DNA from 4 places in the Kitasatospora sp. NPDC101108 genome. Region 1 is predicted to be linked to each of the others. Evidence: riboswitches for the same ligand, from Rfam matches in the RefSeq annotation. Region 1 holds a riboswitch; each other region holds the start of a gene.
What was found. A riboswitch is a leader RNA that binds a small molecule or an ion and turns the genes downstream of it on or off. The one in region 1 is predicted to bind cyclic di-AMP.

Region 1 (7,299 bases):
GCCATGCCCGTCCAGCCCGCCGGGTCGGCCTCCAGCAGCCGGGCGAACTCCGGCTCGGTGGCGGGCAGTTCGAGCAGCAGCCGGCCGGCCCAGCCGCTGCCCCAGACCGCGCTGACGGCCGGCACCGCCTGGTCCCCCACCGCGACCAGCCCGGCCGGGTCGGGCCCTGCGGCCAGGCCCAGCACCAGGCACCGGGCGCCGGGGGCGGTACGGGCGGGGCCGAGGTCCCACAGCGCCGGGGGTCCGCCCGTGCCCTCCTCGTGCTCGACCCGCCAGCCGCCCCGGTCCCGGACCAGCTCGATCCGGCGCGGGTACACCACCGGGTACTCGTCGTACCCGGCGACCCGCAATGCCAGTTCGACGGACGCGGTCAGCCGCTCCGGGCCGCCGGCCGCCGGGGCCGTCGGCCCGGGCGACAGCACCAGGTTGCGGTACGCCGCCCCGGCCCCGGTGAGCCCGGACCAGACGGGCAGCGAGCGCGCCCGCTCCGCCAGCAGCGCGGCCACCTCGGTGGCCCGGTCGGCGTCCCGCGCGTCCGGCGGCGCCGCCGGGGCGGCCGGGGGGAGCGACAGCTGGACCAGCCCGCCGGCCGCCAGCAGCAGTGCTCCGCGCCGGGACAGCACGCGACCGGCCGCGTCTATCGGGTGCGGCTCGGCCGCGCCGGAAGGCGTCGCGCTCAGAGCCGGACCACCCCCGAGACCGGCATCGAGTTGACGCTCTCGTACCGGACCTTGGCGCCCGGGTAGGGGGCGTGCACCATCACCCCGCCGCCGGCGTACATCCCGACGTGGTGCATGTCCCGGTAGAAGATCACCAGGTCTCCCGGCCGTGCTTCGGAGAGGCTGATCCGCTGCCCGGCGTACGCCTGGGCCTGCGAGGTCCGCGGCAGGGTCACTCCGGCCTGCCGCCAGCTGTAGTACATCAGACCGGAACAGTCGAAGGCGCGGGGCCCGGTGGATCCGTAGACGTAGGGCGAGCCGATCATCCGCACCGCGGCGGCCAGCGCGGCCGCCCCGCGCTCGGAGGCGGGCGGGGCGGTGCCGAGGTCCAGCCGGTCGGTGCCGCGGGTGGCGCGCTGCTCGGCCTCCCGGGCGTCCTGGACGGCCATCCTGGCCCGCTCGGCGACGCCCAGGCCGCTCAGCAGCTTCTGCGCCGCGGCCAGCCGCTGCTGGATCTGCTGCTTGTTCTCGGCCAGCGAGCGGCGGGCCTGGTCCAGTTCGGCGAGCTTGGCCGCCGTCTCGGCGCGGCGCTGGTCGAGCCTGCGCTGACGGGTGACCAGCTCGTGCAGGGTCTCCTGCTGCCGCTCGGCGGCCTGGCCGAGGGTGCGGGCACGGGCGAGGTAGGCCTCGGGGTCGGTGGAGAGCATCAGCTGGGCGGTCTGGGCCATCCCGCCGCTCCGGTACTCGGCCCCGGCCACCGTGGCCAGGTCCCCGCGCAGCTGGTTGAGCTGGTCCTGGGCGGCGGCTACCTCGCCCTGCAGGTTCGCGGTCTCGCTCAGGAGCCGCTTCTGCGCCTCCTGAGCGGCGTTGTACTTCTCCGAGGCCTGCTCGGCCTCGTCGTACAGCTGCTCGACCTGCGCCTTGACGTCCTTGCGGTCGGGCGTGTCCGGCGCCCCGGGGGCGGCCTGGGCGCTGCCGGCGGTCGCCACGCCCAGGGCCGTGGTGGCGGCCGCGGTCAGTACCAGCGCACGGGCGAGCAGTTGGGAACGGCGGTGCACGGGCATGGCGGCAGCGGCTCCAGTCCTGCGGCGCGGCCCCGCGGCCGCGCCCCGGTGGGCGGCCGTCGAGCGGGAGTCCGGTGGCAGACGTTAGCGAGTCCGGGCAAGTGAGTCCAAACCCCTCCTGACCCGAATATTTGACCCCTATTCGGACACCAGAGCGCGTCGCCGGAAAAGCCGCAGGCCCGGCCCTCCGTGGTGGAGGACCGGGCCCGTCGGACCGGGCGGGGATCAGACCCGCACGATGGAAGCCAGCGGCATGTTGGAGACGGCCTCGTAGCGCACCGAGGCACCCGGCTTGGGTGCGTGCAGCACCTGGCCGTTGCCCGCGTAGATGCCGACGTGGTGGGCGTCGCTGTAGAAGATCAGCAGGTCGCCGGGCTGGGCCTGGGAGAGGTCCGTGCCGATCCGGGTGCCGGCGCCGGCCTGCTCCTGCGAGGTGCGCGGCAGCGACACGTTGGCCTGGTTGAACGCCCAGACCATCAGGCCGGAGCAGTCGAAGGAGCTGGGGCCGGTGGCGCCCCAGACGTACGGGCTGCCGACCTTGGAGGCGGCGGCGGCCAGCGCGGCCGCGCCGTGCGAGCTGCCCGGGGCGATCTTGACCGGCGCGCTCGAGGAGCCCGAGCCGAGGTCGGAGCGGCCGCTGTCGCGCGAGGCGCGGTCACCGGAGCCCGACTGGGAGGCCTGCGCGGCGGCGTCCGCCTTGGCCTTGGCGTCTGCGGCGGCCTTTTCCTCGGCCGCCTTGATCGCCTGGCGCTCCTGCTCGGTCAGCGTGTTGAGCAGGTCCTGGGCGGCCTTCAGCTTGTTCTGGACGTCCTCCTTGGACGCCTTCAGCTGCGTGGTCGTGGACTCCAGCTCGGCGAGCTTGCCCTGGGCCTCGGTGCGGTCCTGGTCGAGCTTGCGCTGCTGCTCCTGGAGCTGCTTCAGCTGGTTCTTCTGGGTGTCACCGGCCTGGTTCAGCGCCCCGGCCTGGTTGAGGAAGTTGTCCGGGCTGGAGGAGAGCATCAGCTGGACGGTCGGGGATATACCCCCGTTGCGGTACTGCTCGCCGGCGATCTCGGCGAGGCCGCCCTGCAGGTCGGTGACCTGCGCCTGCTGACGGGCCACCTGGTCCTGCAGGCCGGAGACCTGCTTCTCCAGCTCCTGCTGCTTCTCCTGCGCCGCGTTGTACTTCTCGGTCGCCTGCTCGGCCTGCTCGTTGAGCTGGTCGACCTGCTCCTTGACCTGCTCCTTGGTCGGCTGCGGGTCGGCGTGCGCGCCGGTCTGCGCGGAGAGGGCGACGGCCGCGGCGGCGACACCGGTCAGGATCGAGACACGGGCGCGGCCGGCGGGCTTGGGACGACGATGGGACGCCACGAAGGCGGACTCCTTCTTCCTACCTCCGTCTACCGGGTGAGCTGACGGGTTCGGGCCGGAAGCATGCCCTACGACGCCTCACGGCCTCAGCAACGGCCGACCTGGCGCCGATTCACCCCGGAGGAACGTGGTTCCCCGGCTCCGCTCCGCAGCGCCCCCGACCACTGGGCTCCCCTGTCGGGCAGTCGCTTCGACCTGCCCCGCTGTTTCGCGAACTCGACGGAAACCACCGCCGCCACCCAGGCTGGGTGATCGACAGTGCGGTGGTTCGGGGCACGACCCTAGTAACTGAACCGTGATCCGTTCAAATCCTTGTCAGAAAAAAGACGGAAGATTACCCATGTTCTTTTGTGAAAATGACTGATCGTGATCGCCGCCGCACGCAAAGCTGATCGACGCTCACCGGTCGGCCGATTGCGGGCAAACCCGAAGCGCCACCCCCGGTCGGGAGGTGGCGCGGATCACAGGGCCGGAGTCGGACCCCTCGGGCGTGTCGGGCCGTCAGACCCGGCGGATCGTGTTGATCGGCATCGCGTCGGCCTTCATCACCTTCACCACGTCACCGGTGTGCGGCGCGTGGACCACCATGCCGTTGCCGATGTACATCCCGACGTGGTGCCGGTCGCTGCCGTAGATCACCAGGTCGCCCGGCTGGGCCTGGTCCAGCGAGGGCACCCGGGTGCCGACGTCGCCCTGCTCCTGCGAGGTGCGCGGCAGCGAGACGCCGGCCTGGGCGTACGACCAGAGCATCAGGCCCGAGCAGTCGAAGGTGCTCGGCCCGGTGGCGCCCCACACGTACGGCGAGCCCTGCTTGCTCATCGCCTTGGCCACGGCCACGGCCGCGTAGCCGCTGGCCGGCGGCAGGCTGCTGAGGTCGACCCGGGCCGCGCCGCGCGAGGCGCGGTCGTCCTGCTGCTGCTGGGCCTTCAGCGCGGCCCGCTCGGCGGCGCTGAGCGAGTTCAGCAGGTCCTGCGCGGCCTTCAGCTTCTGGTTGACGTCCGTCTTGGCCTGGTTGAGGTCCTTGGTGGTGGCGTCCAGCGAGGCCAGCACGGCGGCCGCCTCGGCCTTCTCCTGGTCCAGCCGGCGCTGCTGGTCGAGCAGCCCCTTGAGCGCCTCGGTCTGGCTCGCGCTGGCCTGCTGGACGCTCGACGCCTTGTCCAGGTAGCCGGTCGGGTCGGAGGAGAGCATCAGCTGGACGGACGGGTCGATGCCCCCGGTGCGGTACTGCTCGCCCGCGACCTGGGCCAGACCGGTCTGCAGCTGGCTCATCTGGTCCTGACTGCGGGCCACCTGGTCCTGCAGCTGGTCGGCCTGCTTGCGGAGCTGGTCGGCACGCTCCTTGGCGCCGTTGTACTTCTCCGCCGCCTGCTCCTGCTCCTGCTGGAGCTGGTCGATCTGCGCCTTGACGTCGGACGTGTTCGGCTGCGGCGCGGCATGCGCGGCCACCTGGGCCGAGAGGGCGACCGCGGTCGCAGCGGCAGCGGTGAGCACGGAGACCCGCGCGCGGCTCGGCTGCTTGGGACGGCGGTGGGAGGCCAAGGGATCCGGCTCCTTCTTCCAATGGACTCACCTGTTCGGGTGAGATTCCGGAAAATAGGTTTGACGCCAGACCCTAGTGAAGATCTATCCGTTTTGCCACTCCCCCGAAGGCGTGAACTCCGGTTCCCACGCTGGCTTCACCGGATCCGCACACCCCCACGGAAAGCGCCCGAAAAGGGCACTGACCAGGAATCACGGCCACCGGCCCGGATCAGGGCCGGGCGAGCCGGTTCAGCAGCAGCACCGAGGCCACCGGGCGCGCACCCGCCTTCCGCACGCCCTCCGCGACCTCCCGGTCGGTGGACACCACCACCACCGGACGGCCCTGCGGCTCGGCCCGGACCAGACGCCGGATCAGCTCGTCCGCCGTCTCCCCGGTCCGGCTGAACCGTACCCGAACCCCGCGCGGCGGCGCCATGATGACCGGCACGTCCAGGTCCTGCCCGTCGAACACGCAGGTGACCTCCGCCTGGGTGCGCTGGGCGAGCATCGCCAGCCCGCCCAGCAGCCGGATCCGCTGCTGCTCCAGCGGCAACGTCGGGTACCCGGTCTTGGTCACGTTGTAGCCGTCCACCACCAGGTGCACCTGCGGGATCGCCAGCAGCTGGTCCAGCAGCGCCGGATCGTCCTCGGCCAGACCGCGCCGGGCCACCTCGTGCGGCGAGGCCGCCCCCGGGACCACCGCCTCCACCAGGTCCGCCGGGCGGATCTGGGAGACCGGCAGCGCCAGCTCGCGCTGAAGACCCTGCGCCGACTGCAGCACGGTGTCCAGCAGCAGCCGCAACCGCATGTCCTCGACGCTGCGCCCCTCGCGGGCCGACCGGCGGCCCTGCTCGGCCGCGGTCTCCAGCTCGGACACCCGGTGCCGCAGTCGTCGGGCCTCGCCCTCGGCCGCACTGCGCTCGCCCGCGGCCTGCGCCTTCGCGGCCTCCAGCTCCCCGGTCACCCGCCGGGTCTCGGCCTGCGCCCGGCGGGTGTCGCTCTCCAGCGACCGCACCTTCTTGCGCAGCGACTCGACCTCCCGCCGGACGCCCTCGAACTCCGCGCGCTGGCGGTCCAGGTCCGCCCGCGCCGCGGCCCGCACCTCGGCCAGCTCGGCCTGCAGCTTCTCCACCAGCCGGGTGGCCTCCGCCGCCGCGTCCTCGGCACCGGCCCGCTCGGCCTCCTCGCCGGCCTCGGTGACCAGTCGGCTCCAACCCGCCGAGCGCACCAGGTAGGCGGCGGCCGCGACGTCCATCGGATCGGCGGCGCCGGGGACGGTACCCGACTCCAGCGCCTTGACCAGGTCCGGCTGGCCCAGCCGCAGCCGCTCCGCTATCCGTACCCGGAAGGCCGGCTCGGACTCCAGCGCCGCCGCCAGCGCGGTGGCCGCGTACTTGGCCCGCCGGGCCGGGGTGAACTTGACGTACTGACGCAGGCTCTGCGGCAGCTCCGCGGGTGGCAGCCCGCTCAGCGCGTCGGAGGCCAGCCCGACCACGCGCCGGCGCACCCCCTCCGGCAGCGGCCGGTCCAGCTTCTCGACCACGCGCTCCGCGGCGGGCTCCGGCGCGGCGGGCTCCGACGGGACCGCCCCGGCGGCCGGCTCCGGTGCCTGCGCAGCGGGCTGGAGCCCCTGCGCTTCGCCGGGCTCCCTCGCTGCGTCCACCACGTCCTCGGCTCCGATCCTGGTCCAGCGGGTGCGGCCCGCGGCCGCCCCTGTCGTCACGCTCCGTGCGTCTTGTCTGTATTGTCCCGTGCGGTGGACGGCCGCGTCGCGCACCGCCCACCGCACCGGCGGGGTCAGCCCTGCTCGGCGGGGGCCTCCGCGCCCTCGGCACCCGGGCGGGCCACCAGCTCGACCTGGTCCACCGCGTTGCACCAGCGGCAGCGCACCGACTCGATCGTCTCGCTGTGCACCTCGGTCTCCTCGACCTTGGAGTCCCCGGCCAGGTCGAAGTGCAGGAACTCGGTCACCCGCGCGGTGCGGGTCACGTCGAAGCGGGTGAGGTTGCCGCACAGCGTGCAGCGCCAGCGCGTCTCGGCGGTCAGTGCGGGGACGGTCATCGGGGATCCTCTCGGCTGGTCCCTGGGTGGGCTAGGCGCTCCCCCCGGAGCCCCGGCGTCGGCGGCGGGAGACGGGATTGCCCGCCCCAAGCCTATTGCCTGGGGCAACCACCCCGACCACCGGTTGCCGGAACACGGCGGCTGGTCCACTTGCCGTAAACCGCCGTGTCACCTGCCGCGCGCGGAGGGATGCTTGGCCGCATGGCGCTCGCGGCCCCCCGGTACACGGAAGCGCGGGGAGACCGCCCGGCGGTGCCCGCAGCGGCGGTCACGTACGCCCTGATCGCGGTCAACACCCTGGTCTTCCTGCTCGGCCCGGCCGCCGGCCTCAACCCGCTGTACGGCACCGGCCAGGCCCGGATCTGCGCCGAGCAGCGGTACGAGCAGCGCTGGGGCGCCGTCCCCGCCGAGCTGCTGACCGGCCACCCGCTCACCGCCGAGCAGCTGGCCGCGGGCCCGGACCCGGTCCCTGGCTGCCCCGCCTCCCCCACCCCGGGCAAGCACCCGGCGGTCTCCGCCCTCACCGGGCTGTTCCTGCACGCCGGCTGGCTCCACCTGCTGGGCAACCTGCTCTTCCTCCACGTCTTCGGCCCCACCGTCGAACGGCGGGTCGGCCGGGCCAGGTATCTCCTCTTCTACCTGGC
Region 2 (7,299 bases), on a different contig from region 1:
CACACGCTGTTCAGCGTGGAGGGCGGGCACGCGGCGGCCGGAGCGCTGCTCGACAAGGGCTGCACGGCGATCGTCTGCGGGAGCGACATGATGGCGCTCGGGGCGATCCGGGCGGTGCGGCAGCGCGGGCTGTCGGTGCCGCACGACGTCTCGGTGGTCGGCTTCGACGACTCACCGCTGATCGCCTTCACCGAACCGCCGTTGACCACGATCCGCCAGCCGGTCGAGGCGATGGCGACGGCGGCGGTGGACGCGCTGCTGGAGGAGGTCGGCGGGAACGCCGCCCAGCGCGGGGAGTTCATGTTCCAGCCGGAGCTGGTGATGCGGGGCTCCACGGGGGCCTGCGCGCGCTGAGCCGGCCGGTCGGCGGGAACGGGCCAACTGACGGGCCCCGGAGGGCGGTTGCTCTCCGGGGCCGGTCGGCGTTCGCCGGCCGGTCAGCCCTCCTGGACGTTCCGGCGGTCGGTGGAGACCCGCCGGCCGTCGGCCGCGTCGCCGGTCCGGGTCTCGGTGCGGCGGCCGCGGGCCAGGTAGTCGCGCAGTACCAGCTCGACGGCGTCCTGGGGGTTCTTGGTGCCGGAGAGCAGCATCGCGTCGATCGCGAGGTTAGCGTCGATCGTGACGGTGACCTGGGCCATGGTGACTCCTCCTCGGGTGCGGAGCAGCAGCATGCCCGCTGCGGGGGAGTTCGACCATGCGGAACCGGGAGCTGCGGAACCGGGAGCTGGGGGACCGGGGACTGCGGCCGGGCCGCGGGGCCGGCCGTCCGGGTACGCCGAAGCCCCGGGAGGAGTGAGCGGGCTCTTTCCCGGGGCGGTCGGGCGAGGCTGACGGGTGGGGCAGACGGCTGTCGGATGACAGATGACAGATGATGAAATCTGTTATCCGTTATCTGTTACCGTCAGCTGTCGTCTGCCGGCTGTTTCCTGTCAGCTGTTCGGCGTTCGCGGTGCTCAGACCCGGCCGGCGAAGTCCGGGGCCCAGTTGGCGATGGTCTGGAGCCGGACGCCCGAGCTCGGGTTGGCGGCCTCGACGTACTGGCCGCCGCCGACGTAGATGGCGACGTGGTAGACGCCGGAGTCCTGGCCGTTGTTCGACCAGAAGAGCAGGTCGCCCGGCTGGAGGCTGTCCAGCGACACGTGGGTGCTGGCGGCGGCCTGGTCGGCGGCGACGCGCGGGATGTTGATGCCCGCGGCGCGCAGCGCGGCCTGGGTCAGCCCGGAGCAGTCCCAACCACCGTTGCCGGTGCCGCCGTAGACGTACGCCTGGCCGACCTTCGACTCGGCGAAGGCGACCGCGGCGGCCATGCTGCCGGTGGCGGCCGGGGCCGAGGCCTGGGTCTGCGCCGGGGCGGCCGGCTTCGCGGCGGGCTTCGCGGCGGGCTTCGCGGTCGGGGCCGTGGTCTGGGCGACCGGCTTGGCGTCCACGGAACCGCCGTTCGAGGCCTGGCCGGACTTCTGCGAGCGGTCGAACCAGTTGAAGTCCGAGCCGGACTTGGTGGCGGTGGAGGACTGGTCGGCCTGGGCCGCGGTGCCGTCACCGAAGGTCAGCTGCTGGCCCGGGTAGATGGTGTCCGGGCCATCGGTGAGGGTGCCGCGGTTGAGCTCGTACAGGTGCTGCCAGCCGCCCTGGACGTTGTGCTTGGTGGCGATGGAGGACAGCCAGTCGCCCTCGACGACGGTGTAGGCGCCGGCCTGGGCCTGCGCCGGGTGCTGCTTCGCCCAGTTGCCGGTGGCGGGCTTGGCGGAGGCGGAGGCGGAGGCCGAGGCGGAGTCACCGGAGGCCTGGGCCTGGGCCTGGTCCTGGGCGGGCGCGGACGGCTTGGCGGACGCCGCGGCCGGGGCCGGGGTCTGGGCCGGCTTGGCGGCGGGCTTGGCGGCGGGCTTGGCTGCCGTCGAGGTGTCGACGGCGGCCGGGGCGCCGCCCTGGGTCAGACCGGCCTGGACCGAGCAGACCGGCCAGGCGCCGGGGCCCTGCGAGGCCAGGACCTTCTCGGCGACGGCGATCTGCTGGTCCTTGGTGGCGAGGTTGGCCTGCGGGGCGAACGCGGTGCCGCCGAAGGCGGCCCAGGTGCTGGAGGTGAACTGCAGGCCGCCGTAGAAGCCGTTGCCGGTGTTGATGCTCCAGTTGCCGCCGCTCTCGCACTGGGCGACCTTGTCCCAGGTGGCGACGGAGGCGGCGTTGGCGGTGCCGGTGGTGAGGCAGGGGACGGTGAGGCCGACGCCCGCGACGCCGAGGGCGGCGATCACGCGGCGGGTGCGGCTGGACAGGCGGGTGCCGTTGGAAGGCAGCATGAAGACGCGGTCCTCTCCCACGCCTGCGAGGTGAGCTGTCGGATTCGGGCTGGAGTTGCCCGGCCGCGCTGTGGCACGGCTTCACCCCTAGCCCAGGACCGTTTCCGGGAAGCGGTCCGGGGCGACTTACCTGTGGTTCCCCCGCTCCTGCCGTGATGCGATTTCGCGCTGCCAGGACATCCGACGGCAGGACTCGGCGTCGCGGATGACCTGGGTCCGTGTGGTCACGAACGGGGAGCACGTTAAGCAGACTTAAGTTCAAACTGCAAATACCTGTGATGCGCATCACGGTTTACGAAAAAAGGCCGAACGGCTTGAATTCCATGATCGGAAATGATCGTTTTCCGGCAATTCCGCGATGAATTCTCAAAACTGGCTCCGCCTCAGAAGTGATGTGACGGAGCGTTGAGGCGCGGAGGGGGCGCGTTCGCCGGACCGGGGGAGCGCCCCGGATCCGAGCGCCCGATGATGGGTCGACTATTCATCGACAAAAGGCATCAGAACGGACATTGCATGGCAATGACCGCTTAACTCCCCTGCGGGGCAATCCGAACAAACGGAAAGGGCCCGGAACGCGGTCGTTCCGGGCCCTTCGGTGGTGCGGGTGCGGCGACGGGTGGCCGCGGGTGTCCGTCAGCCCTCCACGGGCCCCTGAGCGGCCGCGTGGGCGCGCCGGGAGCCCTCCCCGGCCCCGGCGGTGGCGGCGGCCTCCGCCTCGGCCTCGGCCAGCTCCTCCGCCGACGGCGTCGGCAGCGCGGCCAGGTAGGTGGAGGCGATCAGCTGGCCGACGGTCGGGTACGCGCCCAGCGGCGCCGCCGACGGGCAGCCGGTCTCCTCGGCGGCCGCGGCGAGCAGTTCGGAGTCCGCCTCCGGGCCGATGACGAGCGGGGCCAGCGCCGGGCGCTCGGAGCCGGTCTCCTTGAGGTGCTTGACGGCCCCGGCGACCGAGCCGGGCACGTCGAGCGCCGCGGCGACGACCGGGACGGCCAGTCGGGCGGCCAGCAGCACGCCGGTGATGCCGGCCGCGGCGGCCGCGTCCTCGCCGCCCACGGTGGTCAGTACGACGCCGTCGGCGGCGGTCGCGATGGCGAACAGCCGGGCCCGGTCGGCCCGGGCCAGTCCGGCCTCGGACAGCCGCACGTGGACGGCCTCGGCGAGCAGCGGGTGCGGGCCGAGGGCGTCGGTGACGGTCGCGCCGTACTCGGCGGCGAGGGCGTGAAGTCCGGTCAGGAAGCCGTGCGGGCCAGGCACCAGCGGCACCACGACGGGCGTCGGCAGTCCGGCCTCGGCGGCCGCCGCCAGCAGCTCCGCGACGGTGCGGTCCTCGGAACCGCCGTCCCCGGCGCCGTCGGCCGGAAGGTAGCCGACCGCGGCCTGGACGCCGACGTGCTCGCTGCGGACGATCGACAGCAGCTCCTCGACGACCGAACGGGACTCGGGCCCCGCGGTCGCGGGCACGGCGAGCACCAGGGCCGGCGAGCCGGTGCGGATCTCGGGGCGCTCGGGGCGGCGGTGGCGCCCCCGCGCACGGGAGCCTGGAGTGCGGACGGGCAGTGGCGCGCCCGGGATGGCTGCGGTGCTCATGCCGGAGATCGTAGGACATCGGCCCGTCAGGCCTGCAGTCGGCTGCCGTACGGGTTTCGGGTGGTCGTGGTGCGGAGGTCGTGTCGCCGCCCCGACGGTCCGGGCGGTTTGCCTACAATCCGGACATTCCTCGCCCAATGTCCGCCAGGGCCCGCATTGTTGCCCTGACGTGTCCGGAGGGGCGGCGCGTTGCATCCGGAGCGCGTGAGATGTCTCACAGGCCGGAGGTGGCCTGACGGAGGGTCACGGCGGTGCGACTCCCGGCATTCGAAGATCAACATTTAGCGGGGGGATGCTCACGGCCGGTTATGGACGAACCGACGATTCCATCGGCTATGTCCGTTTACGTACCGTCAGGAGAAGAGCCCGTGAAGAGTTCGGGGCGACCGTAAAAGCCCCCGTGCACCTGCAATGTCCCGTGCTGATGCACGTGCACTGGAGCTATCATCGCGTCAAGTGAGGCGTTGCGCCGGACCGGTACGGGGCCGGTCCTCTCGTTCGGCGGGTGCCGGGGCGCCGCGCTGGACGACAACTCCGGAGCTCTTCGGGAGACTTCTATGCACGACTCGCAGGACACGCACGGCTCGAACCACACCTACAACGGGATGGCCGCCGCCGACCTCCAGGGGGTGGTCTGGCAGAAGAGCCGGCACAGCAACTCCCAGGGCAACTGCGTCGAGTTCGCGGCCCTGCCGGGCGGCGACGTCGCGATGCGCAACTCGCGCTTCCCGGACGGTCCGGCGCTCATCTACACCCGGGCGGAGATCGCCGCCCTGCTGCTGGGGGCCAAGGACGGGGAGTTCGACCACCTGGCGGTCTGACCGGCTGCTGCTCCATCATCGGGGGGCCGTCGTGGGTGCTGACACCACGACGGCCTTTGTCTTTGCCCGGCGGCGGCCCGTCCCGCTCCCGTCCGGTCCCGTGGTGGACCGTGCGGCGGGGCCTGCCGGGGTGCCGCGGGTGCTCCCGCGGGCCGGCCGCTTCCTCCGGGGCCGGAGCCGGAACCGGAGCGCCCGGTGCGGTGAGCCGGTGCCGGGACCGCGGTCCGGACCGGCGCGGGGGCCTGGCTGAAGGGCCCGGGGCGTGGTCCTCCCGGATCGTCCCTCGGCCGGCCGTGCGCCGTGCGGCGCTAGGCCGAGCGCCGGTGCCGTCCACCGATTTCGACTCGTCCGTCGAGCTTGCCCAGCTGGTGGCCCTCCAGGGGGCCGCAGTCGAGCCCGGCGCCGTCGAGCCTGCTGCCGCCGGCCGGCTCCTCCTCGAACACGGCCCAGACCACCTTGCCGCTGCCCAGCGGGTGCCAGCCCCAGGCGCGGCTGAACGACTCCACCAGGTGCAGCCCGCGGCCCGACTCGGCGACGAAGTCCGCCTCCCGGGCCACCGGGCCGATGCTGCTCGGATCGCTCACCGCGCAGACCACCTGGGGCGCGCGGTGCACCAGGCTTATTCGGATCGGCAGCCGTCCCTCCGGGGTCGGCTGTGTGGGAAAGTCGTACTCGCCCAGGGCGCCGCCCGAGGGGCCGGGCCGTGCGCCGATCGCATGCCGGAGCGCGTTGGTCACGAGTTCCGAGGCCACCAGCGCGACATCGTCGAACAGCTCCGTCAGGCCCCAGCGCTGAAGAGTGGTCCGGGCGAAGTCGCGCGCGGTTCTCACGGCTTCGAAGCGAGGAGCGAGCGTACAGGTGACCACAAGGGGGTCAACCGCCAAAGCCGTACCGGTGCTCATGAAGAGCTCCTCCCATAAGGGGGCGGACACGGCTGGACCCGCCGGGGTCATGCCGGTCACCTCCGACTCGCTCGGCCGCTCGGCCGCCCCCTCGACCAGGCGCGCGCGCACTCGAACGCCCGATGGCGCGGGGGACGCCGTCGAGCCGGTGCGCGGAGTCGCGCGTGCGGTCGACGCGGAGCCCGCGGGATTGCCAGGGATGTGCAGGTGCACGTGCACCATGGTGGTGTGCGCTCACTGCAGATGCAAGAGTCGATTCACGTGCAGTCGCACTATTGGCATATGCAAGCGCCGGATGCACGTGCATCCTGGTGTGCGGAGCGCGGAACTGATAGGAACATCCGTCAGTATCGGCACCGTGAGCGCTCAACTGATGGCAGACTGTGCGCTGTTTGCCCTAGGTGGAGGTTTCGACCGCATGACCACAGTTCAGCCGGGCGGCGGCTCGATGGTCCGCCGGATCCTCCTCGGCTCGCAGCTGCGCCGCCTGCGCGAGGCGCGCGGGATCACCCGTGAGGACGCGGGCTACGCGATCCGCGCGTCCGAGTCCAAGATCAGCCGCATGGAGCTCGGCCGGGTCAGCTTCAAGGAGCGGGACGTCGCCGACCTGCTCAGCCTCTACGGCGTCGACGACGGACTGGAGCGGGAGGCCCTGCTCGGCCTGGTCCGCGAGGCCAACAAGTCCGGCTGGTGGCACAGCTTCAACGACGTGCTGCCGGGCTGGTTCCAGACCTACGTCGGCCTGGAGGAGGCCGCCCAGCTGATCCGCACCTACGAGGTGCAGTTCATCCCCGGACTGCTGCAGTCCGAGGAGTACGCACGGGCGGTTTTCGGTCAGAGTCGGCCGGTCATCAGCGAGGAGGAGGTCGAGCGGAGGGTCAGCCTCCGCCTGCGCCGCCAGAAGCTGCTGACCGAGGGCGCGAGCCCGCGGCTGTGGGCGGTCATCGACGAGGCGGCGCTGCGCCGGCCGGTCGGCGGCCCCAAGGTGATGCGCGGTCAGGTCCAGTACCTGATCGACGTCGCCGAGCAGGCCAACGTGGTCATCCAGGTCATGCCGTTCCGCTTCGGCGCGCACGCGGGCGAGTCCGGGGCGTTCACGATCCTGCGCTTCCCCGAGCAGGACCTCGCGGACGTGGTCTACCTGGAGCAGCTCACCAGTGCGCTCTACCTGGACAAGCGGGACGACGTCGACGCGTACGTCCAGGTCATGGAGCGGCTCTGCGTGGACAGCCTCACGCCCGAGCGCACGATAGACCTGCTCGCCTCGATCCTGAAGGAGCGCTGAGCAACTCCCGGACGGGACCCGGGGGAGCCGGGCCCGGCTGCCGACCCGCCGTCGACCGGCCGTCGACCGGCCGTCGACCGGCCGCCAATTCGCCGTCAGCCTCCGTCAGTCCGCCGTCGGTCCGTCGTCAACCGCGGGCCGGCGGCCGTTCGCGTTCCGGGGGCAGCGGCTGCGGCGGGCGGCCCAGCTCCCAGGCGAGGCCGTAGCGCCCGAACAGGTCGGCCCGGATCGGCGCCAGCGGGATCTCCGCGCCCGGCAGCAGCACCCCGATGCAGCCGCCCATCAGCGCGCTGCGCAGCACCCCGTGCTCGGCGACCGGATCCGGCGCCCCCCAGTCCTCCAGCAGGCCCTGCAGGATCGCGCCGACCTGCTGCTGCTCCGGGTCCTGGACGAAGGCGCCGGTGTCCGGGTCG
Region 3 (7,299 bases), on a different contig from region 1:
GATGAAGGACCTGGAGATCCGCGGCGCCGGCAACCTGCTCGGCGGCGAGCAGTCCGGGCACATCGCGGGGGTCGGCTTCGACCTCTACATGCGGATGGTCGGCGAGGCGGTGGCCGAGTTCCGCGAGTCGCTGGCCAACGGCGGCGCGGAGCCGGAGGAGGAGCCGCTGGAGGTGAAGATCGAGCTGCCGGTCGACGCCCACGTGCCGCACGACTACGCGCCCGGCGAGCGGCTGCGGCTGCAGGCCTACCGCTCGATCGCGGCGGTCAACTCGGAGGCGGACATCCAGCAGGTCCGGGACGAACTCGTGGACCGCTACGGGAAGCTGCCCGAGCCGGTGGAGAACCTGCTGCTGGTCGCCGCGCTGCGGCTGTACGCCCGGCGGTGCGGGATCTCGGACATCACCCTTCAGGGTGCGAACGTCCGCTTCGGCCCGGTGGAGCTGCGCGAGTCCCAGCAGCTGCGGCTGAACCGGCTCTACCCGCGCAGCCAGGTCAAGGCGGCGGCCCAGCAGCTGCTGGTGCCGCGGCCGAGCACCGGGCGGATCGGCGGCAAGCCGCTGGTCGGGCGGGAGCTGCTGGGCTGGTGCACCGAGTTCCTGTCGGCGATGTTCGACGACCTGGCGGGGGCGAAGAAGTAGCACCGCGTCCGGCGGCGGCCCCGGACTCCGGTCCGGGGCCGTCGCCGTCGCCGTCACCGCCGCCGTCCCGGGATCGGCAGGGGCCGGGGGCGGGCGGGGCGGGTAGGTTCGAGGTGTGACGACGAATGCTGTGCCGGCGAGCGCTCCGGGCGCGAAGTTGATCCTGCTGACCACCACCCACCGGGTGGCCCCCGGGCTGCTGACCTGGCCGGCCTGGGAGGCGCTGCGCTCGGCGGGCCGGGTGCTGGTCGCCGACGAGGGGCACCCGCAGGTGGCGGCCGTGCGGCAGGCCGGGGTGGCCGTCGAGGTGGTCCCGGCCGGGTCGGCGCCGGCCCTGGCCCGGCTGCTGACCGGGCAGCCGGCCGACGCCGGGCCGACGGTGTGGCTGGGCAGCCCGGACGGGGACCCGGGGCTGACGGACGCGCTGGCCCGCCTCGCCGTGGAGCACGCCGGCGAGGTTCCGGAGATCGAGGTCCTGCCGGGCTCGTACGACCTGCCGGGGGCCCGGCTGCTGGACCTCGCCTCGGTGATGGACCGGCTGCGCTCGCCCGGCGGCTGCCCGTGGGACGCCGAGCAGACCCACGAGAGCCTGGTGAAGTACCTGGTCGAGGAGGCCTACGAGCTGGTCGAGGCGATCGAGGAGGGGGACCGGGGCACGCTGCGCGAGGAGTTGGGCGACGTACTGCTGCAGGTGTTCTTCCACTCCCGGATCGCCGAGGAGCACCCCACCGACCCCTTCACCGTCGACGACGTGGCCGGGGACATCGTGGACAAGCTGGTGTACCGGCACCCCCACGTGTTCGGGGACGTCGAGGCCGGCGGCGCCGCCGAGGTCGAGGCCAACTGGGAGCAGCTGAAGGCGGCCGAGAAGGCGGACCGGGAGTCCGTCCTGGACGGCGTGCCGGCCGGGCTGCCCGCGCTGGCGTACGCGGCGAAGCTGGTGTCCCGGGTGCGCCGGGCCGGCTTCACGGAGGTGCCGGACGAGCCGTACGAGCTGCCGGCCGAGCTGACCGCGGAGTCGGCGGGCCGGCTGCTGCTCGCGGTGGCGCAGCGGGCGCACGACGCCGGGGTGGACGTGGACGCGGCCCTGCGCTCGGCCGCGCGCGGCTACCGGGACGCGGTGCGCGCGGCCGAGGGGCTCAAGCCGGAGTAGGACGGGACGGACGGCTCAGGCGGCCGTGGCGGTGCTCCCGGCGGGGCGCCGCTGCGGCGGCACGAGTTCGCCGATGGCCTCGCCGATCAGGGCGACCAGTTCGGCGAGGCGCTCCAGGTCGAGGTGGTCGGGCAGGTCGGCGAGCGAGACGACCCGCTCGCCCTTCGGGCCGGCGACGCAGAAGAGGTCGATCGGACCGAGGTGCTTCTCGGCGGTGTCGACCAGGGCGGCGACGTCGCTGGGCCGGCGGATGTCGCCGCAGACGCCCACCACCGGGCAGCCCGGCCGGTCGAGTTCGGCGGCGAGGTCCTCGGCGATCCCGACGTGCTGGTCGGCGATCAGCATCCCGGCGGCGCCGGCCGCGGCGAACCGGCGGGCGAGGTCGGCTCCCGAACCGCCGTCGAGTACCGCGATGACGACGACTGCTCCGCTGACCCGCATGGCCTGCTCCTCCCTGTGGGCGACACCGCACCGGCGCCCACGCGTACTGCGGAGGATCGTAGGCACGTCCTGACCCTCCGCAACAGGGATTACCCCGCAGGTGACCAGGGTCACGCCTGCCGCCCGGCCAAGAGCTCTCCAAGGGCTGTCCACGACCCGGCTACGCCCCGTTCACGGAGAGTCGGCGCGCTGGTCGCACGCCGCTCGCACGCCGCTCGCACGCCGCTCACGGGCGGTTCGCGCACCGGTGACGCGGCGGTGGCCCCGGTGGTCGTCCGGGCGCGTCCGGTCCAGCGGTTACGGTCGACCCATGCCAGCTCAGCCCGACGGCGCCCAGCCCGCCGCCCAGCCCGCCCCGCAGCTCTTCACCTGGGAGTTCGCCGCCGACCCGTACCCCGCCTACGCCTGGCTGCGCGAGCACGCCCCGGTGCACCGCACCGAGCTGCCGAGCGGGGTGGAGGCCTGGCTGGTGACCAGGTACGCGGACGCCCGGCAGGCGCTCGCGGACAGCCGGCTGTCGAAGAACCCGGCGCACCACAGCGAGCAGGCGCACCGCACCGGCCGGGTGGGCATCCCGGGGGAGCGGCAGGCGGACCTGATGACCCACCTGCTGAACATCGACCCGCCGGACCACACCCGGCTGCGCCGCCTGGTGTCGAAGGCGTTCACCCCGCGCCGGGTGGCCGAGTTCGAGCCGAGGGTGCAGCAGCTGACCGACCGGCTGATCGACGGCTTCGCGCAGCGCGGCTCGGCGGACCTGATCCACGAGTTCGCCTTCCCGCTCCCCATCTACGCGATCTGCGACATGCTGGGCGTGCCGGCCGAGGACCAGGACGACTTCCGCGACTGGGCCGGGATGATGGTGCGACACACCAAGCCGGGACAGGGCGGCGGCCGACGTGGCGGCGTGGGGCGGGCGGTGAAACGGATGCGGGCGTACCTGCTGGAACTGATCCACCGCAAGCGGGCCGACCTCGGCGACGACCTGATCTCCGGTCTGATCCGGGCGAGCGACCACGGTGAGCACCTGCCCGAGAACGAGGCCGCCGCGATGGCCTTCATCCTGCTCTTCGCCGGGTTCGAGACCACGGTCAACCTGATCGGCAACGGGACGTACGCGTTGCTGCGCAACCCGGACCAGCGGGCGCTGCTGCAGGAGTCGGTGGTGCGTGGTGAGACGGCGCTGCTGGAGACCGGGATCGAGGAACTCCTGCGCTACGACGGGCCGGTGGAGCTGGCGACCTGGCGGTTCGCGACCGCGCCGCTGACCATCGGCGGGGTGGAGATCCCGGTCGGCGACCCGGTGCTGGTGGTGCTGGCGGCGGCGGACCGCGACCCGGCCCGGTTCTCCGACGAGAACACCCTCGACCTGGCCCGGAGCGACAACCCCCACCTGGGCTTCGGGCACGGCATCCACTACTGCATCGGAGCCCCGCTGGCCCGGCTGGAGGGGCGGTCCGCGCTGGCCACCCTGCTTTCCCGGCTGCCCGATCTGCGGCTGGCCGAGAGCCCGGAGAACCTGCGCTGGCGCGGTGGCCTGATCATGCGTGGACTGCGTGAACTTCCGGTCGAATTCACTCCCGAGCTCCGCTCGCCGCACGCCCTTTCCGAGGGCCCGGCACACTGACGTGACGTCGCATTCCGGGCGCTCGCAGCGGCATGAACGACCATCAAACCGGACAAAGCGCTGCCGTTGGTAGGCGATCGGACACGGGCCGTAATTCTGGTGTGATATCGACGATATGAGCTTGTGATCGGTCTGAGGATCTGTCTAGTCTCCCTGGAGTTCGCAGCTGCGGACCCCGTGCGCGGAACGCCGAATCCTGCCCGCCGCGCCACGGGAAACCGACCAGACCCTGGGCAGGGGCGGGGGAACCAGGTTTGTTGCCGTCCCTCCACGGCTTGGGGTGAAGCCGCCCGAGCGGAATCGTTTCCGCCGCCGGCGGCCGGGCCACCTCCCGGTCCGAACCCGACAGCTCACCTCGCAGGCGTGCGGAGAGGGACTTCTTCATGCTGCTCGTTGGATCTGGCCGTCATCGCCGTCGCACCCAGGCCGAGAAGGCCATCGCCGTCGCCGGTGTGGCCGGCGTCGGACTCGCGCTGCCGCTCCTCACCGCCACCGGTGCCTCCGCCGCCCCGGCCTCCTCCTGGGACTCCGTCGCCCAGTGCGAGAGCGGTGGCGACTGGAGCATCAACACCGGCAACGGCTTCTACGGCGGCCTGCAGTTCACCTCCAGCACGTGGAAGGCGTACGGCGGCACCGCCTACGCGCCGCAGGCCAACCAGGCCAGCCGGGCCCAGCAGATCTCGGTCGCCGAGAAGGTGCTCGCCTCGCAGGGCCCGGGCGCCTGGCCGGTCTGCTCCATGAAGGCCGGGCTGAGCAAGGGCGGTGCCCCCGCGGCCGTGGACACCTCCTCGGACACCAAGGCGCAGTCCGCCCCCAAGCAGCAGACGCCGAAGCGGCAGGCCCCCAAGGCCGCCCCGAAGCCGGTCCAGCAGTACGTGCCGAAGCACGCCGCGCCGAAGAAGGCCGAGCAGCCGGAGACCCAGCCGGTCCAGCAGTACACCCCGAAGCACGCGGCTCCGCGCGCCGCCCAGCCGGCCCCGGCCCCGCAGACCGGCCACGACTACACCGTCCGTTCCGGTGACACCCTGTCGGGCATCGCCGCCGCCCAGGGCGTGTCCGGCGGCTGGCAGGCGCTGTACGACGGCAACCGCGGCACCGTCGGCGGGGACCCGAACCTGATCGTGCCCGGCCAGGTCCTGCACCTCGGCTGAGACCCGGCGGAGGGGGCCGACCGACCGGTCGGCCCCCTTTCGTCCGCCCGCGCCCTCCTTCGTCCGCCTTCGTCCGCTCAGGTGGGACAAGCTGGGACAAGCAGGTGAACTACCGGTGGGTAGTGGGGCCACACGCTGAGACGGAGCCGAGGTCGACGTGGTCCCGGGAGCCCGGGCGGTTAGGCTCTGGTCGTAACGACTCCGCAATCCTCCGGCCGACAGCGCCACCGTCGAGCCGGACCCTGCTTCCGCAAGGAGATGCTTCGTGCCGTCCATCGATGTCGTCGTAGCCCGTGAGATCCTCGACTCCCGCGGCAACCCCACGGTCGAGGTCGAGGTCGGCCTCGACGACGGCAGCACGGGTCGTGCCGCTGTTCCGTCGGGTGCCTCGACCGGCGCCTTCGAGGCGCTGGAGCTGCGCGACGGCGACAAGAACCGCTACTTCGGCAAGGGCGTGGAGAAGGCCGTCCTGGCCGTCATCGAGCAGATCGGCCCGGAGCTGGTCGGCTACGACGCCACCGAGCAGCGCCTGATCGACCAGGCCATGCTCGACCTGGACGCCACCCCGGACAAGTCCTCGCTCGGCGCCAACGCCATCCTGGGCGTCTCGCTGGCCGTCGCGCACGCCGCCTCCGAGGCCAGCGACCTGCCGCTGTTCCGCTACCTGGGCGGCCCGAACGCGCACGTCCTGCCCGTCCCGATGATGAACATCCTCAACGGCGGCTCGCACGCGGACTCCAACGTCGACATCCAGGAGTTCATGATCGCCCCGATCGGCGCGGAGTCCTTCTCCGAGGCCGTCCGCTGGGGCGTCGAGGTCTACCACACCCTCAAGGGCGTGCTGAAGGAGCGCGGCCTGTCCACCGGCCTCGGCGACGAGGGCGGCTTCGCGCCGAACCTGGACAGCAACCGCGAGGCCCTGGACCTCATCACCGAGGCCATCCAGAAGGCCGGCTACGTGCCGGGCCGTGACGTCGCGCTGGCCCTGGACGTCGCCGCCTCCGAGTTCTTCAAGGACGGCGCCTACCAGTTCGAGGGCAAGGCCCTGTCGTCCGCCGAGCTCATCGAGTACTACGCCGAGCTGGTCGCCGCCTACCCGCTGGTCTCCATCGAGGACCCGCTGGACGAGTCGGACTGGGACGGCTGGAAGGCCATGACCGTCAAGCTGGGCGACAAGGTCCAGCTGGTCGGCGACGACCTGTTCGTCACCAACCCGGCCCGCCTGGCCAAGGGCATCGAGACCGGCACCGCCAACGCGCTGCTGGTGAAGGTGAACCAGATCGGCTCGCTGACCGAGACCCTGGACGCCGTCGAGCTGGCCCAGCGCAACGGCTACCGCTGCATGATGTCGCACCGCTCCGGCGAGACCGAGGACGTCACCATCGCCGACCTGGCCGTCGCCACCAACTGCGGCCAGATCAAGACCGGTGCCCCGGCCCGCTCCGAGCGCGTCGCCAAGTACAACCAGCTGCTGCGCATCGAGGAGATCCTCGACGACGCCGCCGAGTACGCCGGCCGCGGCGCCTTCCCGCGGTTCAAGTACGAGGGCTGAGCCGCCGCACCAGCGCACGCCTGACCGGTGCCCCGCCGCACACCCCGTAGGGTGGACGGCGGGGCACCGTCGCGACCAGGAGGGGATACGGGAGATGGCTGGCTGGAGGATCCCGGGCTTGGCGGCCCGGCCTCGGTTCACGAGCCGGGCGACCGTACTCGTCCTGGTGCTCTGCTCGCTGGTGGCGATCCTGGCCTACCCGACGCGGCAGTTCATCTCCCAGCGCGCCGAGATCTCCGCCCAGCGGGCGAAGGCCGACCACGCGCGCCAGCAGGTCGAGCAGCTGCGCCGGGACAAGGCCCGCTGGCAGGATCCGGAGTACGTCAAGGCGCAGGCCCGCGCCCGGCTGCACTACGCGGTGCCGGGCGAGACCCCGTACATCGCGGCGGACCCGTCCGGCGCGGCCGCCCAGCCGTCCGCCGCCGCCACCCCGGGCGGCCCGTCCGCCGCCGCGGCCGGCCGGCCGGACACCGCCAAGCCCTGGTACGCCAGCATCTGGGACTCGGTGGACGCCGCCGACACCGCCGCGCTGGCCCCCGCGACCCCCCGTCCGCTCCCACCGTTCCCCGTTGGAGACCCCGCCCCCCATGACCACTGAGAACCACCCCGCCGTCTCCGACGCCGACGTCGCGGCCATCGCCGCCCAGCTCGGCCGGGTGCCGCGCGGCCTGCGCGCCGTGGCGCACCGCTGCCCCTGCGGCAACCCCGACGTCGTGGAGACGGCCCCCCGCCTGC
Region 4 (7,299 bases), on a different contig from region 1:
AGGAGTTCAGCGAACTCGCCGGCCACGAGCAGATCCACAAGGGGATGACCTCCCGGGATCTGACCGAGAACGTCGAGCAGCTGCAGATCCGCCAGTCCCTGGAGCACGTCCGGGACCGTACCGTCGCCGTCCTGGTGCGTCTGGCCGACCTGGCCGCCCAGCACTCCGAGCTGGTCATGGCCGGCCGCTCGCACAACGTGGCCGCGCAGGCCACCACCCTGGGCAAGCGCTTCGCGTCGATCGCCGACGAGCTGCTGGTCGCCTTCCGCCGCCTGGAGGAGCTGATCGCCCGCTACCCGCTGCGCGGGATCAAGGGCCCGGTCGGCACCGCCCAGGACATGCTGGACCTGCTCGGCGGCGACACCGACAAGCTGGCCGAGCTGGAGCGCCGGGTCGCCGCGCACCTCGGCTTCGACAACGTGCTGACCAGCGTCGGCCAGGTCTACCCCCGCTCGCTGGACTTCGAGGTGCTGACCGCCCTCGTCCAGCTGGCCGCCGCGCCGTCCAGCCTGGCCAAGACCATCCGTCTGATGGCCGGCCACGAGCTGGTGACGGAGGGCTTCAAGGAGGGCCAGGTCGGCTCCTCCGCGATGCCGCACAAGATGAACACCCGCTCCTGCGAGCGCGTCAACGGCCTGGCCGTCATCCTGCGCGGCTACGCCTCGATGACCGGCGAGCTGGCCGGCGACCAGTGGAACGAGGGCGACGTCTCCTGCTCGGTGGTGCGCCGGGTCGCGCTGCCGGACGCGTTCTTCGCCTTCGACGGCCTGCTGGAGACCTTCCTGACCGTCCTGGACGAGTTCGGCGCCTTCCCGGCCGTGGTCGAGGCGGAGCTGGACCGCTACCTGCCGTTCCTGGCCACCACCAAGGTGCTGATGGGTGCGGTGCGCGCGGGCGTCGGCCGGGAGACCGGCCACGAGGTCATCAAGGAGCACGCCGTCGCCTCCGCGCTGGCGATGCGCGCGGGTGCCCGGGAGAACGAGCTGCTGGACCGCCTCGCCGCCGACGAGCGCATCCCGCTGGACCGGGCCGCGCTGGACGCGCTGCTGGCCGACAAGCTGTCCTTCACCGGGGCGGCCGGGGCGCAGGTCGCCGAGGTCGTCCGCCAGGTGGAGGCCGTCGCTGCGGCCTACCCCGAGGCGGCCAAGTACGCTCCTGCCGACATCCTCTGACGGAGCCTCAGCTGACTGACGGGGGACTCAGTTCTCCGGCGAGGGCCCTGCCGCCGTTCCGGTGGCGGGGCCCTCGGGCGTCCGGGAGTGGCCGGGGTCGAACGGCGGGGTGGTGGTGGAGCACGGCCAGTCGCAGCTCGGCTCGGCCACCGGCTGTTCCTCGGGCGCGAGCACGTTGCCCCGGACTGTGACGGAGGCGATCAGCCCGCCGCCGACCAGCAGGCCCGCGCAGATCAGCATCGCGGTGTGGAAGGCGGAGTCCACCGAGGAGGGCACCCGGTAGGCGTCGCCGCTCAGCCCGGCCATCGCCGGGAGGGCGGCCACCGCGAGCAGGCCGGCCGCCCGGGCGGCGGCGTTGTTGACGCCGCTGGCGATGCCCGCGTGCCGCACGTCGACGGCGGCCAGCACGGTGGCGGTCAGCGGCGCGACCAGCAGGGTCATCCCGGAGCCCATCACCGCGACCGCGGGCAGCACGTCCGCCCAGTAGGAGGAGCCGGGGCCGATGCGCAGCATCAGCAGCACCCCGGCGGCGCAGAGCATCGGGCCGACGGTGAGCGGGACGCGCGGGCCGATCCGCTTGCCGAGGCGTCCGGCGCGCGCGGACAGGGTGAGCATCAGCAGCGTGATGGGCACCAGGGCGAAGCCGGAGACCAGCGGCGAGAAGCCGGCGACGATCTGCAACTGCACCACCAGGAGGAAGAAGACCCCGCTGAACGCCGCGTAGACGCACAGGGTGACCAGGTTCACGGCGGTGAACAGCCGGGAGGAGAACAGTCCGAGCGGCAGCATCGGATCGGGCGCCCGCCGCTCGACAGCCACGAACGCGGCGGCGAGCAGCAGGCCGAGCGCGCCGCTGACCCAGACGCCGGGGGACAGCCCCTCCCCGGCGGCGGTGAGCGCGTAGGTGATCGCGCCGAGGGCGAGCGCGGCGAGCAGGGCGCCGGGCACGTCGAAGCGGCCGGTGGCGGACTCGTCCCGGCTCTCCGGGACGTACCGGGAGGTGACGACGATCACCGCGGCGGCCAGCGGCAGGTTCAGCAGGAAGATCCAGCGCCAGCCGGGCCCGTCCACCAGCCAGCCGCCGAGGAAGGGGCCGATGGCGGCCGCCACCCCGCCCAGGCCGGACCACAGGCCCACCGCGGCCGAGCGGTCGTCAGGGTGGAAGACCGCCTGGAGCATGGCGAGCGAGCCCGGGGTGAGCAGCGCGCCGCCGATGCCCTGGACGGCGCGGGCGGCGATCAGCACGTGGATGGTCGGCGCGGCGGCGCAGGCCGCGGAGGCGGCGGCGAACCAGACCACGCCGATCAGGAAGACCTTGCGCCGCCCGTAGCGGTCGCCCAGGGCGCCGCCGAGCAGGATCAGGCCGGCCAGGGTGAGCAGATAGGCGTTCAGGGTCCATTGCAGGGAGGCGAGGGAGGCGCCGAGGTCGGTGCCGATCCGGGGCAGGGCGACGTTCACCACGGTGCCGTCGAGCATCGCCATGCTGGAGCCGAGCACCGTCGCGAGCAGTACCCAGCGTCCCTGCGCGGTGCCCAGGCGCAGGGAGCCGGCTTCGGAGGTGGTCACGGCCCGATCCTGCGCCCGGTGGGGCGCACGTGACAAGGGTCACCGGGAGGCGTGTCGGTCGGCGACGGTGCGTGAACGGACCGGCGCGCTGGGGTGCGGCGGTCGGCGCAGGGTCGTGGATCAGTGGCGCCGAGTGAATGGATTGTGCACGTACGGTACAGCGGACCATCCGGAGGGTCACTGCCTGTCGGGGGTTGGTTGCCCGTTCAAGAGATCGACATTGCTTCACCCGAACGGATGAGTTTTAGTTCAGCGACCGCCCGGCCAGTCCGGACGGATCCGCCGGGTGGAACGCCGAGTCCTGCCGCTGCCCGGTGGTTCGAACTGAACTCTGTACGGCAGGAGCGGGGGACCCACAGGTAAGTCGCCGGACCGGAGTTCGCGCTTTTCGGAGCGCGGACGTCCAGGACCGGCTCGGGGTGAAGCCGCGCATGCGGCCGGGCAACTCCAGCCCGAACCCGACAGCTCACCTCGCAGGCGTCGGAGAGGAAAGTTCCATGCCTGCACAGGCTCGTCGTATCACCCTGCCCCGTGCCGCCCGCATCGGCATCGCCACCGCCGTCACAGGTGTCTCCTTCGTCCTGCCGCTGGTGACCGCGATGAGCGCCCAGGCGAACACCGCCGCGGCCGCTTCGCACGCCGCTCCCTCCTCGGCCGCCTCGGCCATCGCCCACGAGAGCTACCGCGTCGTCAGCGGCGACACCCTCTCGAAGATCGCCGACGTCAAGAACGTCGACGGCGGCTGGCACGCGCTGTACGAGCAGAACCGCTCGGTGGTCGGCACCGACCCGAACCTGATCTTCCCCGGCCAGCAGCTCGTCCTCGTGGGCCACGCCGCCGGGGCCTCGGGTGCCGCTGACTCCGCTGACGCCGCTGACGCCGCGAAGCCCGCCGCTCCGGCGAAGCCGTCCGCGCCGGCCACCCAGGACGCCGCCGCCGCGGACACCCAGCTGCAGGTCCAGACCGAGGCCGCCAAGCCGGGCGCCCAGCTGCAGACCCAGGTTCAGACCGCCGCCCCGGCCCAGGCCGTCACCGCGGCCCCCGTCGCCGCCACCGCCGGCTACGTGGCCCCGCTCGCCAACCCGGTGCTGGGTGAGGCCTACGGCGTGGCCGGCGCGATGTGGGCCTCCGGCCACCACACCGGCCAGGACTTCGTCGCCTCCACCGGCACCCCGCTGCGCGCCGTCGCCAACGGTGTCGTGGTGAAGGCCGGCAACGGCGGCGCCTACGGCAACGAGGTCGAGATCAAGCTCGCCGACGGCAAGTACGCGCAGTACGCGCACCTCTCGATGATCGGCGTGAAGATCGGTCAGAGCGTCACCGTCGGCCAGCAGCTGGGCCTCTCCGGCGCGACCGGCAATGTGACCGGCCCGCACCTGCACTTCGAGATCCGCACCGGTCCGGAGTACGGCTCGGACATCAACCCGGTCACCTACCTGCGGGCGCACGGCGTCGCGCTCTGACCCAGCAGGGTTTCAGGAACCACCGCTGTCGCGGGGGCGAAACGATCCTCCGGGATGGTCATGTCGGGTGACCGCTCGACCGGATGATCGCCGCGGTAGTGGACATGGGCGCGGGACACGCCCACGGCCGGCCCGGCTGCAGGGGACATCTCCCCTCCAGCCGGGCCGGCCATTTGCCGTTCTCGGTTCCGGGTGGCGTTCGGCCTGAACGGCGCGGCGGAGGGCGACCGAGGGCCTGCCCGGCGGGTCCCGTGTGCCGCCGGCCCTAGCTCCGGTGGGCCGGCAGGCCGTGCTGGGCGGCGGTGAGGAGCTCGTGCATCCGGTGGCCGAAGTCCTCGGTGTCACAGGCGGGTTCGGGGAAGACCAGGCGGACGTCGCGGTGGCCGTGCGAGTGGTCCAGGCGCAGCACCAGGCCGTGGCGGTCCAGGGCGAGCGGGCGCACGGCGGGGCGGTGGGTGAGCAGGGCCGGGTCGAGGAGTCGGGCGAGCAGGTCGAGGGCGTCGGCGTGGTCGTCGGCCAGGTGGGTGAGCAGTGCGGCCTCGTGGCGGGCCAGCGGGTCCGGGGTCGCGAGGGCGAGGTCGGCGGCGGTGAGCGCGCCGGTGCCGTACGGGGTGGCGAGGACGGCGTGGGCGACGTCCACCCGCAGGTGGACGCTCAGGCCGTCGTCGGCGAGGTGGGCCAGGTGCAGCCGGCCGGCCAGGGTGAGCCGGGCGCGGATGCGGTCGCGGACGGCGACGGGGGAGACGTCGGTGACGTCGAGGACGACGGCCAGGCCGTCGGTGGCGCCGGCGGCGGCCGCGGTGAGCGGAGCGTCCAGCGGGGCGCACAGGCGCAGGCGGGAGCCGTGGACGGAGACCGGGGTGTCCAGGTCGTGGTGCTCGCCGAGGGCGCGGACGGTCAGCGAGGAGGTCGCGCTGAGCAGGCTGTGGACCCGGTCGGCGGTGGTGGGCTCGGGCACCTCGGCGTCGCCGCTCTGCAGGCTCATGGACGGACCTCCTCGTAGTTAGGTGAGCCTAACCTAATGTTCGTGCCGGGGTGTGGCAAGCGGGGAGGGCCCGGGCGCCGTGGTGGCGTCCGGGCCCTCGGTGGTGCCGGTGGCGGTTCAGGCGACGACGGCCTGGGCGTCGATCTCCACCAGCATGGGCTCCTGGGGGAGTTCGACGAAGACGGTGGTCCGGCAGGGCTTCACCCCGCCCGGTGCGACGTTCTCCTCGATGAACTCGGCGTAGGCCTCGTTCATCAGCGGGAAGTGGGCGCGCTCGGTGAGGTAGACACGGAACATCACCACGTCCTCGACGGTGGCGCCGCCCGCCTCGACGACGGCCTTGACGTTCTCCAGGGTGCGGCGGGTCTGCGCCTTCACGTCGCCGTGGTGGAGGTACTCGCCGGTCGCCGGGTCCTGCGGGCCCTGGCCGGAGACCTGAAGGATCGGGCCCTTCCGGACGCCCTGGGAGAACATCCAGGCAGGGGCGGGGGCGCCGTCGGTGCGGATCTCGGTCTTGTCGGAGGGCGCGGGGGACATGGCGTTCCTTGTCGATCGATGACGGTTCGTCAGATGTGGTCGGGGTGGCCGCAGTCGGCCGAGACGGCGCGGGTGGTGGCGAGCAGCTGCGGGAGGAGGTCCAGCACCTGTTCGTACGGGAGGAGGACGTCGGGGACGGAGATGGAGGCGGCGGCGACGACCCGGCCGGTGGCGTCCCGGATCGGGGCGGCGACGCAGTTGATGAAGGCCTCGTGCTCCGCGTGGTCCTGTGCCCAGCCCTGGGCGGCGACCTGCTCCAGCTCGGCGAGCAGCGCCTCGGGCGTGGTGAGGGTGCGTTCGGTGTGCGGGGTGAAGTCGATCCCGGCCACCACCCGGCGGCGTTCCGGCAGCGGCAGGTCGGCCAGCAGCACCTTGGAGACGGCGGCGCTGTGCAGGGCGGCGCGCAGGCCGATCCGGGAGTACATCCTGACCGGGTGGCGGGAGTCGAACTTGTCGATGTAGACCACTTCGCCGCCCTCGTAGGCCGCCAGGTGCACGGTCTGGCCGGTGGCGGAGTTCAGCTCGGCGAGGTGCGGGGCGGCGATCCGGCGGATGCCGCGCTGCTCCAGGGCGAGGCCGGAGAGGGCGAACAGGCCCGCGCCGAGGTGATAGCGGTAGGCCGCGTCGCGGTAGACGAACCGTTCCTCCTCAAGGCTCTGGAGCAGCCGGAGCACGGTGGTCTTGTGCACGCCGAGGACCTCGGCCAGCTGGTCCAGGGAGCGCTCGCCCTCGCCGAGCTGGGCGAGGATGCGCAGGGCGCGGGTGACGGTCTGGCTCATCGGGCTCGTGCTCCGGTCAGGTGGCTGCAGGTCGTGCTCATTGTGCCCGGGCCGGATCGGCCGCTTCGGCCGGATGGGAGGGATGGGAGGGATCCGGGCGATCCGCGGGTTTCCCGGGCCGGGGCCCGGTCGGGGCCGCGGTGCAGGCCAGGCCGGAGGGCAGGGCGGGGGAGGTGATGCCCCCGGCGGTGACCCGGGTGGCCGCCCAGTCGGCCGGGGAGGCGCCGAGCAGCGCGGCCACCACCGGGGCGGGCGGCAGCTCGGCCTGGTCGCCGTGGGCGGTCAGCGCGCAGGCCGCGCCCAGGTGGCCGAGCCGCAGCCGTCTGCGCTGGTCCAGTCCGTGGAGGGTGCCGGCCAGGTAGCCGGCCGCGAAGGCGTCGCCCGCGCCGGTGGCTTCCACCACCTCGACGGCCAGGGCCGGTTCGGCGACCGCCGTGCCGTCCCGCTCCAGGGCGGTGACCAGCCGGTCCGCGTCCTTGACCACCACGGTGGCGGGGGAGGGGAAGCGGCGGCGCAGCTCCCCGGGTTCGTCGGTGCCGAAGGCGGCCAGGGCCTCGTCGGCGCCGAGCAGCAGCAGATCGGCGGAGTCCAGCAGGGGCGGGAGCACGGCCGGGTCGCGGTCCTGCCAGAGCGCGGGGCGCCAGTTGAGGTCGAAGCTGACCAGCCGGTCCGGGCGGCGGTCGGCGAGCAGGGTGCGCAGCAGGGCGAGGCAGTCGTCGGAGAGCGCGGCGGTGATGCCGGACAGGTGCAGCAGGCGGGCACCGGCCAGCAGGGCGGCGGCGGCCGGGTCGGCGAGC

Region 2: linked by a shared signal. The riboswitch ahead of ACZ6Z8_RS28160 (transglycosylase family protein) and the one ahead of ACZ6Z8_RS06210 (NlpC/P60 family protein) in region 1 are both predicted to bind cyclic di-AMP.
Region 3: linked by a shared signal. The riboswitch ahead of ACZ6Z8_RS09985 (transglycosylase family protein) and the one ahead of ACZ6Z8_RS06210 (NlpC/P60 family protein) in region 1 are both predicted to bind cyclic di-AMP.
Region 4: linked by a shared signal. The riboswitch ahead of ACZ6Z8_RS20555 (M23 family metallopeptidase) and the one ahead of ACZ6Z8_RS06210 (NlpC/P60 family protein) in region 1 are both predicted to bind cyclic di-AMP.

Annotation. Positions count from the first base shown of each region.
Region 1 covers NZ_JBVJLM010000002.1:316,554-323,852, forward strand. Annotated here, with positions in the region: gene ACZ6Z8_RS06200 (hypothetical protein) at 1-623, opposite strand, end outside; gene ACZ6Z8_RS06205 (C40 family peptidase) at 677-1,723, opposite strand; gene ACZ6Z8_RS06210 (NlpC/P60 family protein) at 1,949-3,073, opposite strand; cyclic di-AMP (ydaO/yuaA leader) riboswitch at 3,105-3,213, opposite strand; gene ACZ6Z8_RS06215 (C40 family peptidase) at 3,575-4,612, opposite strand; gene ACZ6Z8_RS06220 (NYN domain-containing protein) at 4,824-6,260, opposite strand; gene ACZ6Z8_RS06225 (hypothetical protein) at 6,392-6,655, opposite strand; gene ACZ6Z8_RS06230 (rhomboid family intramembrane serine protease) at 6,908-7,299, shown strand, end outside.
Region 2 covers NZ_JBVJLM010000015.1:136,975-144,273, forward strand. Annotated here, with positions in the region: gene ACZ6Z8_RS28150 (LacI family DNA-binding transcriptional regulator) at 1-354, shown strand, start outside; gene ACZ6Z8_RS28155 (hypothetical protein) at 438-638, opposite strand; gene ACZ6Z8_RS28160 (transglycosylase family protein) at 954-2,294, opposite strand; cyclic di-AMP (ydaO/yuaA leader) riboswitch at 2,302-2,472, opposite strand; gene ACZ6Z8_RS28165 (sirohydrochlorin chelatase family protein) at 2,928-3,878, opposite strand; gene ACZ6Z8_RS28170 (DUF397 domain-containing protein) at 4,436-4,699, shown strand; gene ACZ6Z8_RS28175 (ATP-binding protein) at 5,008-5,652, opposite strand; gene ACZ6Z8_RS28180 (helix-turn-helix domain-containing protein) at 6,020-6,886, shown strand; gene ACZ6Z8_RS28185 (TetR/AcrR family transcriptional regulator) at 7,014-7,299, opposite strand, start outside.
Region 3 covers NZ_JBVJLM010000003.1:373,265-380,563, reverse strand. Annotated here, with positions in the region: gene mfd (transcription-repair coupling factor) at 1-640, shown strand, start outside; gene ACZ6Z8_RS10000 (nucleoside triphosphate pyrophosphohydrolase) at 756-1,793, shown strand; gene ACZ6Z8_RS09995 (SDR family NAD(P)-dependent oxidoreductase) at 1,809-2,234, opposite strand; gene ACZ6Z8_RS09990 (cytochrome P450 family protein) at 2,545-3,861, shown strand; cyclic di-AMP (ydaO/yuaA leader) riboswitch at 4,072-4,239, shown strand; gene ACZ6Z8_RS09985 (transglycosylase family protein) at 4,245-5,012, shown strand; gene eno (phosphopyruvate hydratase) at 5,278-6,564, shown strand; gene ACZ6Z8_RS09975 (FtsB family cell division protein) at 6,683-7,162, shown strand; gene ACZ6Z8_RS09970 (DUF501 domain-containing protein) at 7,134-7,299, shown strand, end outside.
Region 4 covers NZ_JBVJLM010000009.1:35,517-42,815, forward strand. Annotated here, with positions in the region: gene purB (adenylosuccinate lyase) at 1-1,172, shown strand, start outside; gene ACZ6Z8_RS20550 (MFS transporter) at 1,200-2,738, opposite strand; cyclic di-AMP (ydaO/yuaA leader) riboswitch at 3,051-3,233, shown strand; gene ACZ6Z8_RS20555 (M23 family metallopeptidase) at 3,236-4,201, shown strand; gene ACZ6Z8_RS20560 (DUF2470 domain-containing protein) at 4,467-5,186, opposite strand; gene ACZ6Z8_RS20565 (RidA family protein) at 5,304-5,723, opposite strand; gene ACZ6Z8_RS20570 (IclR family transcriptional regulator) at 5,753-6,502, opposite strand; gene ACZ6Z8_RS20575 (sugar kinase) at 6,540-7,299, opposite strand, start outside.